3 regions of the Sinorhizobium sp. P24N7 genome follow, and region 1 is predicted to be linked to each of the others. Evidence: predicted binding sites of a transcription regulator. Region 1 holds the regulator's gene; each other region holds the start of a gene.

The links. Region 1 encodes HrcA, which represses chaperone genes, less so after heat shock. Its sites were predicted from a motif close to GTTAGCACTCNCNNNNNGNGAGTGCTAAC; they were not measured.
Region 2: groES (co-chaperone GroES) is a predicted target of HrcA. The motif match lies at 1,798-1,826, and genes of this name have one in related genera.
Region 3: groES (co-chaperone GroES) is a predicted target of HrcA. The motif match lies at 2,958-2,986, and genes of this name have one in related genera.

The regions. Positions count from the first base shown of each region.
Region 1 covers NZ_JBHMIW010000001.1:290,328-295,431, forward strand. The annotation lists gene hpf (ribosome hibernation-promoting factor, HPF/YfiA family) at 1-181, shown strand, start outside; gene ptsN (PTS IIA-like nitrogen regulatory protein PtsN) at 356-820, shown strand; gene grpE (nucleotide exchange factor GrpE) at 942-1,568, opposite strand; gene hrcA (heat-inducible transcriptional repressor HrcA) at 1,727-2,806, opposite strand; gene rph (ribonuclease PH) at 3,064-3,783, shown strand; gene ACFHWW_RS01345 (VOC family protein) at 3,905-4,318, shown strand; gene rdgB (RdgB/HAM1 family non-canonical purine NTP pyrophosphatase) at 4,349-4,993, shown strand; gene hemW (radical SAM family heme chaperone HemW) at 5,005-5,104, shown strand, end outside.
Region 2 covers NZ_JBHMIW010000007.1:115,788-120,891, forward strand. The annotation lists gene groL (chaperonin GroEL) at 1-1,368, opposite strand, end outside; gene groES (co-chaperone GroES) at 1,444-1,740, opposite strand; gene ACFHWW_RS13960 (hypothetical protein) at 1,988-2,128, shown strand; gene ACFHWW_RS13965 (TIGR01459 family HAD-type hydrolase) at 2,192-3,040, shown strand; gene ACFHWW_RS13970 (bifunctional riboflavin kinase/FAD synthetase) at 3,054-4,037, shown strand; gene ileS (isoleucine--tRNA ligase) at 4,321-5,104, shown strand, end outside.
Region 3 covers NZ_JBHMIW010000012.1:222,003-227,106, forward strand. The annotation lists gene ACFHWW_RS21855 (TetR/AcrR family transcriptional regulator) at 1-142, opposite strand, end outside; gene ACFHWW_RS21860 (FAD-dependent oxidoreductase) at 286-2,322, shown strand; gene ACFHWW_RS21865 (usg protein) at 2,582-2,854, opposite strand; gene groES (co-chaperone GroES) at 3,135-3,449, shown strand; gene groL (chaperonin GroEL) at 3,496-5,104, shown strand, end outside.

The DNA of each region.
Region 1 (5,104 bases):
CGTTGCCGAAACAACGAAACAGTTGAGAACAATGTCCGTCGCCAATGCCGTTATGGCCTTGGACATGACGGATGAACCGGTGCTGATGTTCCGCAGCCCCGGCAAGGATGACCTGAACATCGTCTATCGCCGCAACGATGGGAATATTGGCTGGATCGACGCCGCCAATATCAAGGCATGAGTGGGGATGGGGGAAGCCAGCCGGACTGGCGTCCCCCGTCTTTCCGATCAGCGGGACGGCGGAAAAGCTCGACTTTTCTGTGCATTCGACCCGCCAAGACAAAGATGGGTAGAGCCATCACGGCGCATTTGTGATGAGATTGCCAGGCTCTAACCGGCGAACGAGGATAAAAGAATGGCATTGGCAGGCTTGCTGCATCAAAATGCGATCATCCCGGCCATGAGGGCCAACTCGAAGAAGCAACTCCTTCAGGAATTGGCGGCAAAAGCATCGAAGCTCACCGGTCTTCCGGAGCGGGAGATCTTCGACGTCATCCTGCAGCGAGAAAGACTCGGCTCGACCGGGGTAGGCAACGGCATCGCCATCCCGCACGGCAAGCTTAGCAATCTGCCGTCGATCGTCGGTATCTTTGCGCGGCTCGATACGCCGGTGGATTTCGAGGCATTGGACGACCAGCCGGTCGACCTCGTCTTTCTGCTGCTTGCACCGGAAGGTGCCGGCGCCGACCACCTCAAGGCGCTCTCGCGCATCGCCCGCGTGCTGCGCGACCACGACATGGTGTCGCGTATCCGAGCGAGCGACTCGGCAAGCGCGATCTACACGCTGCTTAGCGACGACACGACCTCGCACGCTGCCTGAGTATCTTCTGCCTGCTGTCCTGCCGGAGCCGGTTGGAAAAGCATGCGATATTTCGAACAATGACGAAGGGCCGCGCACCTTGCAGAGTGCGCGGCCCTTCGCAAATCGCATTCATGCGCCGTCAGGCAGCAGGCGTCTCGCTTTCAGAGGACGCAGCTTTCGGGCCGCCCTTGGCAACACCGACCATCGCCGGGCGCAGAACGCGCTCGCCGATCGTGTATCCCGCCTGGACCACCTGAACGACCGTGTTGTTCGGGACCTCGGTGTTCGGGACCTCGAACATCGCCTGGTGGAAATTGGGATCGAACTTCTGACCGGTGGGGTCCAGCTGCTTCACGCCGTGACGCTCGAGCGCCGCGAGCATCGACCGTTCGGTCATTTCCACGCCCTCGATGAGTGCTTTCAGGCCGGCATCGCCCGCCTCTCTGGCGTCGGCCGGAATCGCATCCAGCGCGCGGCGCAGGTTGTCGGAGACCGCCAGCATGTCGCGCGCGAAGCCCGCGACGGAATAGGACTTCGCGTCCTTCACGTCACGTTCGGTGCGCCGGCGCAGATTGTCCATCTCCGCAGCGAGGCGAAGATATTTGTCGCGCAGTTCCGCACTCTCGGCCCTGGCAAGCTCAAGCGGATCTGGCGCGGTCGTGGAAGCATCCGCCTCCGGCTTCTCCGCGGCTTGCGGCTCAGCGGCTGTTTCGAATTCTTCAGGCGCCGCGGCCTCGGGTCCGTTCTTGTTCGTTTCGTCGGTCATGACGTTCTCCGAATTTCTGTCTTTTGCTCTGTTCGGCATCATCAAACCAGCGGAAGTCGCTTTGCTTGAACGTTCTGTTGCCTGGATTTGAAGCCCGATATCGATGTTTGGGCCCGAAAAATCAAGGGTCGATTGCTGCATCGATCAAAAGGATTCGCTCAGCGCGACAGCCGCGACATGAGCTGCGCGGTGTAATCGACCATGGGAACGATGCGGGAATAGTTGAGCCGGGTCGGCCCGATGACACCGACCGCGCCGACGATACGGTCGTCGCTGTCGCGGTAGGGAGCGACGATCAGCGAGGATCCGGAGAGTGAAAACAGCTTGTTTTCGGAACCGATGAAGATGCGCACGCCCGGGCCGCTCTCGGCGAGGTTGAGGATCTCGATCAGGCTGTCCTTCTTTTCGAGGTCATCGAAGAGCATGCGCAGCCGCTCAATGTCATCCGTCCCTTCCAATCCTTCGAGCAGATTGGCGCGGCCCCTGACGATCAGCCGCGCCGGCTGGCCGTCGCCCTCGCTTCCGGACCAGATCGCCAGCCCACGCTCGACCAGGTCCTGCGAGAGCGCGTCGAGCTCGCCGCGCACCGTCTCCTTGACCTTTTCCAGTTGCGTCCGCAGTTCGGGGATCGTCTGACCGGCAAGGTGAGCGTTGACGAAGTTCGCCGCTTCGGTGAGCTGGGCGCTGGTGATCCCGGCCGGCAGCTCGATGATGCGATTCTCCACCTGATCGTGCTCGCCGACGAGCACTGCCAGCGCCTTGGTCGGCGCCAGCCGGATAAACTCGACATGCTTGAGAACGGGGTCGCTCTTGGTGGTGATGACGAGACCTGCGCCGCGCGACATGCCGGACAGCATCTGGCTCGCCTCGGTAAGAAGGTTTTCGACCGACCGGTCGCGATTTCCCGGGTGAACCTGCCTTTCGATCGAGGCGCGTTCCTCCGGCGAGAGATTGCCCACCTGCATGAAGGCGTCCACGAAGAAGCGCAGGCCCAGCTGCGTCGGAAGCCGGCCGGCGCTGACATGGGGGGAATAGATCAGGCCCAGATCCTCGAGATCGCTCATCACGTTGCGAACCGAGGCCGGCGACAGCGACACCGGCAACAGCCGAGAGAGATTGCGCGAGCCCAGCGGCTCCCCGCTTTCCAGATAGCTCTCGACAATGCGGCGGAAGATCTCGCCGGAGCGCTCGTCCAGCGCCGATGCGATCCCCTTCGTTCCAGGGTTGCGCAGTACCATGTCACTCCGTGATCAGTATCCCGTGTTCGCAAAGAATATAGTGATCCGCACGGGGAATGGCAAAAGGGAAAAATCACTGCGAAGCTTCGACATCAAGCGGTTCCCTTTGCCCACGCCATGATCTAGAAGGCTCACGAAAGCGCCGCGTGTCTTCAGACGCGCAAAGGCCGCTGGAGCACTTTGAATTCTGCATGGTCTTGTCCTTGAACCGAACAGGACTCGAAGGAACATGCAGTCGGGATCGACAGGAGTTGACGATGCGGCCATCCGGTAGAAAAATCGACCAAATGCGCAAGGTCTCGTTCGAGCGCAATTTCTCCAAGCATGCGGAAGGATCCTGCCTGGTACGCTTCGGCGACACGCATGTTCTGTGCACCGCCAGCCTGGAGGAAAAAGTTCCGGCCTGGCTGCGCAACGGCGGCAAGGGCTGGATCACCGCGGAATACGGCATGCTGCCGCGCGCGACCGGCGAGCGCATGAGGCGCGAGGCGGCGACCGGCAAGCAGAGCGGCCGCACGCAGGAGATCCAGCGGCTGATCGGGCGGTCGCTCAGAGCCGTGGTCGATCTTCCGGCGCTCGGCGAACGTCAGATCTCGATCGACTGCGACGTGCTTCAGGCCGACGGCGGCACGCGCACTGCGTCGATCACCGGCGCCTGGATCGCCCTCCACGACTGTTTGAAGTGGATGGAAGCGCGCAACATGGTCAAGCTGGAGAAGGTCCTGAAAGATCATGTGGCCGCCATTTCCTGCGGCATCTTCGCCAATCAGCCGGTCATCGACCTCGATTATCTCGAAGACTCGGCTGCGGAGACGGATGCCAATTTCGTGATGACGGGCAGCGGCGGCCTGGTCGAGATCCAGGGAACGGCGGAAGGCAAGCCCTTCAGCGAAGAAGAATTTGCAAGCCTGATGCTGCTCGCCAAGAACGGCATTGCCGAACTCGTCGAAATGCAGAAGCAGGCGATAGCAGGCTAGACTGCTCTCTGCTGCACGGCAGCAGTGAGATGATCTGACGCTTCGACAATATGCACCTCCGGACGGAACACCGTCATGGCTTTCCGGAAGTGCTCTGGATCACTTGAGAGGAACCGGTCCGGTGCCGACATTCGAAGGCATTCTGGAAACCGCGCTTTACGCGGACGATCTCGACCAGGCCGAGGCCTTCTACGGAACGGTCCTCGGCCTTGAAAGGATCACGCGCGCCGGTAGCCGCCATGTCTTCTTCCGCTGCGGCGAAGGCGTGCTGTTGATCTTCAACCCGGCGGAGACGGTGAAGCCGCCTGCACCGGGCGCACTTCCCGTGCCTCCGCACGGGACGAAGGGCAACGGGCACATGTGCTTCCGGGTCGCCGCCGAGGCACTCGATGCCTGGAAGGCGAAACTGGAGGCAGCCGGAGTTTCGATCGAGGCGGATGTCCGCTGGCCGAACGGCGCCCGCTCCTTCTATTTCCGCGATCCGGCCGGCAACAGCCTGGAATGCGCGGAAGCGGGCCTCTGGGCCAAGGATTGATTTCGGCAGAACCTGAACGGAACGGAACAGATGCGCAGACTGATCGACAAGACGCTCGTCGTCGCGAGCCATAATGCCGGCAAGATCCGTGAGATCCGCGATCTCATCGGGCCGCTCGGCTTCGAGGCGAAATCGGCAGCCGATCTCGATTTCGTCGAGCCGGAAGAGACCGGCACGACCTTCGAGGAGAACGCGACGATCAAGGCGCTCGCCTCGGCCAGGGCTTCCGGACTGCCGGCGCTTTCGGACGATTCCGGTCTTGCCATCGACGCGCTCGGCGGCGCCCCCGGCGTCTACACGGCCAACTGGGCCGAACGTGAGGACGGCAGCCGCGACTTCCAGATGGCCATGGAAAAGGTCGAAGAGGCGCTCCGCGACAAGGGTGCGGTGACGCCCGAAAGCCGTACCGCACGCTTCGTGTCCGTTCTCTGCCTTGCCTGGCCGGACGGGCATGTCGAGCTCTTTCGCGGCGAGGTCGAGGGTTATGTCGTCTGGCCGCCGCGCGGCACCAGCGGCTTTGGCTACGATCCGGTCTTCCAACCGAAGGGCTACGACACCACATTCGGCGAAATGAGTGCGGAGGAGAAGCATGGCTGGAAGCCCGGCGATCCCGAGGCTCTGTCGCACCGCGCCCGCGCATTCAAGCTGTTCGCCGAAACCTGTCTCGGCGCCTGAGTAGAGAGACGATGCAGATAGCCCCGCTTTCAGCGATCGGTGACGGCATGGATCCCGGTTTCGGGGTCTATGTGCACTGGCCGTTCTGCGCGGCGAAATGCCCCTATTGCG
Region 2 (5,104 bases), on a different contig from region 1:
GTTTTCGACGATCTGACGGGCCGGAGACTGCAGAGCGCGGCGAACGATGTTGACGCCGGCGTCCTGATCGTCGTTTTCACCCTTGACGGTGATCTTGACGGAAGAACGCAGCAGGGCAACACCGCCGCCCGGTACGATGCCTTCCTGAACTGCAGCGCGCGTCGCGTTGAGGGCGTCGTCGATGCGGTCCTTCTTTTCCTTCACTTCGACTTCCGTCGCACCGCCGACGCGGATGACGGCGACGCCGCCGGCGAGCTTGGCAAGGCGCTCCTGCAGCTTCTCACGGTCGTAGTCGGAGGTGGTTTCTTCGATCTGGGCCTTGATCTGAGCGACGCGGCCTTCGATGTCGGACTTCTGGCCGGCACCGTCGACGATCGTCGTGTTTTCCTTGGTGATCGAAACCTTCTTCGCGCGGCCGAGCATGTCGAGCGTGACGCTTTCGAGCTTGATGCCGAGGTCTTCCGAGATCACCGTGCCGCCCGTCAGGATGGCGATGTCTTCGAGCATGGCCTTGCGGCGGTCGCCGAAGCCCGGGGCCTTGACGGCAGCGATCTTCAGGCCGCCACGCAGCTTGTTGACGACGAGCGTTGCGAGTGCTTCGCCTTCGACGTCTTCAGCGATGATGAGGAGCGGCTTGCCGGTCTGAACGACGGCTTCGAGAACCGGGAGCATCGCCTGCAGGTTGGAGAGCTTCTTCTCGTGCAGGAGAATGAAAGCGTCTTCCAGGTCGGCGACCATCTTTTCCGGGTTGGTGACGAAGTAGGGCGACAGGTAGCCGCGGTCGAACTGCATGCCTTCGACGACTTCGAGCTCGGTTTCGGCGGTCTTGGCTTCTTCAACCGTGATGACGCCTTCGTTGCCGACCTTCTGCATCGCTTCGGCGATGTCGAGACCGATCTGCTTTTCGCCGTTTGCCGAGATCGTTCCGACCTGGGCGACTTCGTCCGAGGTGTTGATCTTCTTGGCCTTGGCGAGCAGGTCCTTGACGACTTCGGCGACAGCCAGGTCGATACCGCGCTTCAAGTCCATCGGGTTCATGCCGGCGGCAACGGCCTTCGCGCCTTCGCGAACGATCGCCTGGGCGAGAACGGTTGCAGTCGTCGTGCCGTCACCGGCGATGTCGTTGGTCTTCGAAGCGACTTCGCGGACCATCTGGGCGCCCATGTTCTCGAACTTGTCTTCGAGTTCGATCTCCTTGGCGACCGAAACGCCGTCCTTGGTGATGCGCGGCGCGCCGAACGACTTGTCGATAACGACATTGCGGCCCTTCGGGCCGAGCGTCACCTTGACTGCGTCGGCGAGGATGTCGACGCCGCGCAGCATCTTTTCGCGCGCGCTGCGGCCGAACTTGACTTCTTTAGCTGCCATTTTGAAAGCTCCTGGTTTCGAAACTCCGGAACTGGTCCGGTTTCAAATTACGGAATTTGAAGGGGTGCCGGCCGATCAGCCGATGACGCCCATGATGTCGGCTTCCTTCATGATCAGAAGGTCTTCGCCGTCGATCTTGACTTCGGTGCCGGACCACTTGCCGAACAGAATGCGGTCGCCGGCCTTGACGTCGAGCGGAACAACCTTGCCGCTTTCGTCGCGGGCACCCGAACCGACAGCCACGATCTCGCCTTCCTGCGGCTTTTCCTTAGCGGTGTCCGGAATGATGATGCCGCCCTTGGTCTTTTCTTCAGACTCGACGCGGCGGACGACAACGCGGTCGTGCAGCGGACGGAAATTGGTGCTTGCCATTGTCTAATCCCTCGATCAAATGACACTGCGGGTCGCGAATGGACCCGCCGGATGGGTGTTAGCACTCTTATCAAGTGAGTGCTAGCGCCAGCCGAGATAAGGGTGGCCGTGAAATGAGTCAAGGATCGGTTCCGAGATTTTTTGCCGGCCGTGATCGTTGACAGCGCCGAGCCCCCGCCGCGGCTTGTTTGATTATCTCATCCCTGGAAGAGGCGAGACTGCAGGATCCGTTTCCTGCCAAAGGAACATGCCGGAGACCGCGCAGTCGCCACGCGAGGAATTCAAGCGCATCGCCATGCGCGCGGGCAAAACCGACCTGAGCTTCGACGCGCCGCTTCCTGGAATTGCTTTAAAATCCTTGGGAAGTGCCGCGTTTTTCTCGGCGTGAGGCTTGTATTCTTGCCCCTTCCTTGCGATGTCAGCCGGAAAGCCGAGTTTGCAGGAAGCCAGCATGGCCGTCAGGATCAATAGTTTTCGGGAAATCGCCGGTCGTTACGACGTGGTCCTTTGCGACGTCTGGGGCGTGCTTCACAACGGCATTCAAGCCTTTGCATCCGCCTGCGAAGCGCTGGCCGAGGCGCGCGCCCAGGGGCTGACCGTCGTTCTCATCACCAATTCACCCCGGCCGCATCCGGGCGTCACGGTGCAAATCCGCGGCCTCGGCGTCCCCGACGAAGCCTACGACCGTATCGTGACCTCCGGCGACGTGACGCAGGCGCTGATTGCGGCGGCCGACAAACGCATCTTCTTCATCGGAGCCGACCGGGATCTGCCGCTGCTCGAAGGGCTCGGCACCGAGATCGTGTCCGCCGACGAGGCCGAGACGATCGTCTGCGCCGGCTTCTACGACGATGAGACCGAGACGCCCGAGCACTACCGCGCGACGCTGACGGGGCTCGCCAAGCGGAAAATACCGTTCATCTGCGCCAACCCCGATCTTGTCGTGGAGCGCGGGCATAGGCTCATCCCCTGTGCCGGTGCCATCGCCAAACTCTATGAAGAGCTCGGCGGCGAGGCACGCATTGCCGGCAAGCCCTATATCGCGATCTATCAGGCCGCTCTCGCGCAGGCCAAGGCCGCCAGGGGCAATTTCGATCTTTCGCGCGTCATAGCCATCGGTGACGGGATGCCGACCGACGTCAAGGGCGCGCAGGATGCCGGCTTCGACCTGCTCTACATCAGCGCGGGCATCCATGCGCAGGAATACATGCACGAAAGCCGCACCGACGAAGCGAGGCTCATGGCCTTCCTGAGGCAGAATGGGGCGCAGCCGAAATGGTGGATGCCGCGGCTGGCATGACGGGACGATCGGCATGACCGTTTTTCACCGCAACGAGACCCGCGATCCGCTGCCCGAACATCTACGCGGCGGTGTGGTCGCGATCGGCAATTTCGACGGCGTGCATCGCGGCCATCAGTCGGTGCTGAACCGCGCGCTGGAGGAGGCGGTGAAGCGGGCCGTTCCGGCGCTCGTGCTCACCTTCGAGCCGCATCCGCGTACCGTGTTCCGGCCCGACGCGCCGGTGTTCCGCCTCACCCCGGCACCGCTGAAAGCCCGCATACTCGAGGGAATGGGATTCGGTGCCGTCATCGAATATCCTTTCGACCGGAGCTTTTCGGAGCTTTCGGCCTCCGACTTCATTCATAGCATCCTGCGCGAATGGCTGCACGCCTCCCATGTCGTCACCGGTTTCGATTTCCATTTCGGCAAGGGGCGGGAAGGCGGGCCGGCCTTCCTGATGGCGGCCGGGGAGCGCGAGGGATTCGGCGTGACGCTTGTGGATGCATTCCGCGACGAAAACGCCGCCGTGATATCCTCGAGTTTCATCCGCTCCCTGCTGGCCGAGGGCGACGTTTCGCACGCGGCCGGGCTGCTTGGCTATCGCTATACGGTCGAAGCCGAAGTCATCGACGGCAAGAAGCTCGGCCGCACGCTCGGCTATCCGACCGCGAACATGCGCCTGCCGCCCGAGGCGGAGCTGAAAAGCGGCATCTATGCGGTGCGTTTCCGGAGGGCGGACGGGTCGCTCCATGACGGTGTCGCAAGCTTCGGCCGTCGCCCGACCGTCGACAGCGACGGCGAAGCCTTGCTGGAGACCTTCGTTTTCGATTTCTCCGCGGATCTCTACGGCGAGATCTGCGCCGTATCCTTCTTCGGCCGGTTGCGAGACGAACTCAAGTTCGACGGTCTGGAGCCATTGATGGTCCAGATGCGCAAGGACGAGAGCGAGGCGCGCGCGCTGCTTGCGGGCGTTCAGCCCCTGAGCGAGATCGACCGCAGGCTCAATTTCGCCTGAGCGGCGGCAGGGCCTTACGCCACCCGATGCGTCAAAGATTTCGGACATGTGCGGCCGGCGGACCCTTTTCAAAAGGCGGAAAACGCCTTAAAGAACCGGCCATAATGACCCGGTTCCATCGAGTGATCGTCGATCAGCGAATTATTGGCCCGGCTTTCCGCGCGCTCTAGGCTGCGCCGGAAGGTCCGGGATTTCGGCGTTTCAACGCCCCCATCATCTTCGAGATTACCGAACCCTTCCGCCTGCGTGACTGCCCCGCGCGGAAAAGACGAATGCGAAAACCATGACCGAGACCGCTGAAAAGACCGACTATTCTTCCACCCTTTACCTGCCGCAGACGGATTTTCCGATGCGGGCCGGCCTGCCGCAGAAGGAGCCGGAGACCGTCGCCCGCTGGCAGAAGATGGAGCTTTACAAAAAGCTCCGCGCGTCCGCTGCCGGCCGCGAGAAGTTCGTCCTGCACGACGGCCCTCCCTACGCCAACGGCAACATCCATATCGGCCACGCCCTGAACAAGATCCTCAAGGATGTGATCAACCGCTCTTTCCAGATGCGCGGCTTCGATGCCAATTACGTGCCGGGCTGGGACTGCCACGGTTTGCCGATCGAATGGAAGATCGAAGAGAAGTACCGCGAGAAAGGCAAGAACAAGGACGAGGTGCCGGTCAACGAGTTCCGTAAGGAATGCCGTGAATTCGCAAGCGGCTGGATCGGGATTCAGACCGAGGAGTTCAAGCGCCTCGGCATCGAGGGCGACTTCGAAAACCCCTACACCACGATGAACTTCCACGCGGAAGCACGCATCGCCGGCGAACTGATGAAGATCGCCAAGTCCGGTCAGCTCTATCGCGGCTCCAAGCCGGTCATGTGGTCGGTCGTCGAGCGTACCGCACTGGCCGAGGCCGAGGTGGAGTATGCCGACGTCGAAAGCGATATGATCTGGGTGAAGTTCCCGGTGACCGAAGGCCCCGATGCGCTTGCCGGCGCCTTCGTCGTCATCTGGACGACGACCCCCTGGACGATCCCGGGCAACCGTGCGATCGCCTACTCGTCGCGCTATGCCTATG
Region 3 (5,104 bases), on a different contig from region 1:
TCGTCCGCGACAGATTGAGCTTCTTCGCAAGCGGCTGGATCTTCACCGCATCAATGCCGGCATCGAGCAGGGATTCGTAGGCTGCTCCAAGCCAGACATCCGGGGAACCGCGCCAGCCGCTGTCGCTCGTGATGTGCTCCATCGTCGCTATTTAGCAGATCGACGGGTACCCCCGCAAGAAAAATGTACATCAGTGTCTCCGACCCTGACTTCAATGCCTGATTTGTTGACACATGTGTACATTTTCACTTACGCTGCCGCCACGTCCAAGCCGGAGCCCCGCAAATGCCGAACGATCCCCTCCTTCAACCGTACCAGCTGAAGCACCTGACGCTGCGCAACCGCATCATCGTAACGGCGCACGAGCCGGCCTATCCGGAGGACGGCATGCCGAAGGAGCGCTATCGCGCCTATACGGTGGAGCGCGCGCGGGGCGGCGTGGCGATGACGATGACCGCCGGTTCGGCGGCCGTCTCGAAGGACAGCCCGCCGGTCTTCAACAATCTGCTTGCCTACAAGGACGAGATCGTGCCGTGGATCAGGGAGATGACCGACGCCGTGCACGAGGAGGGGGCGGCGATCATGATCCAGCTCACTCATCTCGGCCGGCGCACGCGGTGGGACAAGGGAGACTGGCTCCCGGTCGTCGCTCCCTCGCATCATCGCGAAGCGGCGCATCGCGCCTTTCCCAAGAAGATCGAAGACTGGGACATCGACAGGATAATCAAGGATTTTGCCGATGCGGCCGAGCGCATGAAGGCCGGCGGCATGGACGGCGTCGAGCTCGAGGCCTACGGTCACCTCATCGACCAGTTCGCCTCGCCATTGACGAACGAACTCGATGGTCCTTACGGCGGCTCGCTCGACAACCGCATGCGCTTCTGTTTCGACGTTCTGAAGGCGATCCGGGCACGTGTCGGAGACGAGTTCATCCTGGGCGTGCGATACACGGCCGATGAATGCCTTCCCGGGGGGACGGACAAGGCGGAAGGTCTTGAGATCTCGAAACGTCTCAAGGGAAGCGGACTTATCGACTACCTGAACATCATTCGCGGCCATATCGATACCGACCCAGGACTGACGGATGTGATCCCTATTCAGGGCATGGCCAATTCGCCGCATCTGGACTTCGCCGGCGAGATCCGCGCAGCGACGAATTTCCCGACCTTCCATGCGGCGAAGATCCCCGACGTCGCGACCGCGCGCCATGCGATTGCGTCCGGCAAGGTCGACATGGTCGGGATGACCCGCGCCCACATGACCGACCCGCACATCGTCCGTAAGATCATCGAGAAGCGGGAGGACGACATTCGCCCCTGCGTAGGCGCGAACTACTGTCTGGACCGCATCTACCAGGGGGGCGCCGCCTATTGCATCCACAATGCTGCGACCGGACGCGAGCTGACGATGCCGCACAGCATCGCGAAGGCATACTGTCGCAGGAAAGTGGTCATCGTCGGGACCGGACCGGCCGGTCTCGAGGCGGCACGCGTGGCGGGGGAGCGTGGCCACGAGGTGGTTGTGTTCGAGGCGGCAAAAGATCCCGGCGGCCAGGTCCGCCTGACTGCGCAAAGCCCGCGCCGGCGGGAAATGATCAGCATCATCGACTGGCGCATGAGCCAGTGCGAAAAGCTGGGCGTCACCTTCCATTTCAATACATGGGCGGAAGCGGAGGCTATTCAGGCGGAAAATCCTGACGTCGTCATCATCGCCACCGGCGGGCTTCCGCATACGGAGGTGCTGTCGAGGGGCAACGAGCTGGTCGTGTCGGCGTGGGACATTATTTCCGGCGATGTGAAGCCGGGCACCAACGTCCTGATTTTCGATGACGCCGGCGACCACGCCGCTCTGCAGGCCGCCGAATTTCTCGCCAATGCCGGCGCAAGAGTGGAGATCATGACGCCCGACCGCTCCTTCGCGCCGGAGGTCATGGCGATGAACCTCGTGCCTTACATGCGTTCCCTGCAGAAGCTCGATGTGACCTTTACCGTCACCTACCGTCTGGAAGCGGTCGAAAAGAGCGGCAATCAACTGGTCGCCCATGTCGGCAGCGACTACGGGGGTATCTCCAAACAGCGGACCTTCGACCAGGTGGTCGTCAATCACGGAACCATCCCGCTCGACGATCTGTACTTCGAGCTGAAGCCCTCCTCCAGCAATCTGGGCGAGATCGCGCACGACCAGCTGATCGCCGGGGAACCGCAATCGGTCGTCCGCAACGCGGAGGGCAAGTTCCAGCTCTTCCGGATCGGCGATGCGGTCGCGGCGCGCAACACCCACGCCGCGATCTACGACGCCCTCCGCCTTCTCAAGGATATCTGACGCCAGGCAGATCCACCGGCGTGTTCGCACCTTGAGGCGGGGACTGGAATCTCTCCCTTGCCTCATCTGTGCTCGTCACAGGGATGAGAGCAGCGCCGCGTCCGCGGCGCGGGAAGCGTTCTTTCAGCCCAAGGACTTTGGTCTGGCTGGATTCCTGTGACAAGCACAGGAATGAGGAAACCAAACAAGCCGCGGCGGCTGTTCCAAATCTCAATAGGCCTTGGCGCGGGAGACGCAAGTGCCCTTTCAACGCCGGAAATCAGTGAATGTTGAATTCGCCATCCACCTGCCGCCACTCGTTCGGCCCGATCAACCGTTTGTGGGTGAACCGCACGGAGTGGAGCGGCCCGTCCAGATTGGTCTGCCAGAAATCGAGGAACTTTCGCATCTGGGGAAATTCCGGTGCGACGTCGTAATCCTGCCAGACATAGGTCTGCAGGACGGATTCGAAGTCGGGAATGCGGTAGAGGATATGCGCGGTCGTGAGACCGTAACCGTTGAGCTGGCGCTCGAGATCCGATGAAAATCGCATACTTCATCTCCGTTACATATCATTCGCCGGCTCCCCGCTGATCCTGCGAGGCCCCCGGCATGACCTTAACGTCACAACGAAAATTCAGGTTCCTTTCCAGTCTGTTAGCAGCCGCGTCGAAGCGCTGCTGATTTTTTTGCGGGGACCTCTTGAAATCCATTTTTTGCCCAACCAGATCAACCCGCGCGAAGTGCTCGAACGAGGCTTCGCACCCGTCCGGATTGGTCATCCGGTCCGGGATGGGGAACAAGATCATCAATGTTTGTCCATGGAGGAAAACATGGCGTTTCGACCGCTTCATGATCGTATTCTCGTCCGCCGCGTCGAGTCCGAAGAGAAGACCAAAGGCGGCATCATTATCCCCGACACTGCCAAGGAAAAGCCCCAGGAAGGCGAAGTCATCGCTGTAGGTCCTGGCGCGCGCAGCGAACAGGGTCAGATCCAGCCGCTCGACGTCAAGGTGGGCGATCGCATCCTGTTCGGCAAGTGGTCCGGCACCGAGATCAAGATAGATGGCGAAGATCTGCTGATCATGAAGGAAAGCGATGTCATGGGAATCATCGAGGCCCAGGCCGCCGAGAAGATAGCCGCCTGAAAATGCGAAGATACAGTCAACAAGCTGCCTATTGAGGAGTGAAGAAATGGCTGCGAAGGAAGTCAAATTTCAGACCGACGCACGCGAGCGCATGCTGCGTGGTGTCGATGTGCTGGCCAATGCCGTAAAGGTAACCCTCGGCCCGAAGGGCCGTAACGTCGTCATCGACAAGTCGTTCGGTGCGCCGCGGATCACCAAGGATGGCGTCTCCGTCGCCAAGGAAATCGAACTCGAGGACAAGTTCGAGAATATGGGCGCGCAGATGCTGCGCGAAGTCGCATCCAAGACCAACGACCTTGCCGGGGACGGAACGACGACCGCGACCGTGCTCGCACAGGCAATCGTCCGGGAAGGTGCCAAGGCCGTCGCCTCCGGCATGAACCCGATGGATCTGAAGCGCGGCATCGATCTCGCAGTCGATGCGGTCGTGAAGGAATTGAAGAACAACGCCAGGAAGATCTCCAAGAATTCCGAGATCGCCCAGGTCGGCACCATTTCCGCGAACGGCGACACTGAGATCGGACGCTATCTTGCCGAGGCCATGGAGAAGGTCGGCAATGAAGGGGTGATCACGGTCGAGGAGGCCAAGACGGCCGAGACTGAACTCGAGGTCGTCGAGGGCATGCAGTTCGACCGCGGCTATCTCTCGCCCTATTTCATTACCAATCAGGACAAGATGCGCGTGGAACTGGAGGACCCCTATATCCTCATCCACGAAAAGAAGCTCTCGAACCTGCAGGCCATGCTGCCGGTGCTCGAAGCCGTCGTCCAGTCCGGCAAACCGCTCCTTATCATCGCCGAGGATGTGGAAGGCGAGGCGCTCGCCACCCTCGTGGTCAACAAGCTGCGCGGCGGCCTCAAGGTTGCGGCCGTCAAGGCGCCCGGCTTCGGCGACCGCCGCAAGGCCATGCTGGAAGACATCGCCATCCTGACCGGCGGTACCGTCGTCTCGGAAGACCTCGGCATCAAGCTTGAAAGCGTCACGCTAAACATGCTCGGCCGGGCCAAGAAAGTCTCGATCGAAAAGGAGAACACCACCATCGTCGACGGTGCGGGTTCCAAGGCCGAGATCGAGGGCCGTACCACGCAGATCCGCGCCCAGATCGAGGAAACGACCTCCGACTACGATCGCGAGAAGCTGCAGGAGCGCCTTGCCAAGCTCGCCGGCGGCGTCGCGGTGATCCGCGTAGGCGGCTCTACCGAAGTCGAGGTGAAGGAAAAGAAGGACCGCGTCGACGACGCCTTGCATGCGACGCGGGCGGCAGTCGAGGAAGGGATCCTGCCCGGCGGTGGCGTCGCATTGCTGCGGGCGGTCAAGGCTCTCGACGGCCTTGAGACCGCCAACAACGATCAGCGCGTCGGGGTCGATCTCGTGCGCCGCGCTATCGAAGCCCCCGTTCGCCAGATTGCGGAAAACGCCGGAGCCGAGGGCTCTATCATCGTCGGCAAGCTGCGCGAGAAGGCGGAGTTCTCCTATGGCTGGAATGCCCAGACCAACGAATATGGCGATCTCTATGCCATGGGCGTCATCGACCCGGCCAAGGTCGTCCGCACCGCGCTTCAGGACGCAGCGTCGGTCGCCGGTCTTCTCGTTACGACCGAAGCCATGATCGCAGAAAAGCCCAAGAAGGAAGCTGCACCGGCGCTTCCGGCGG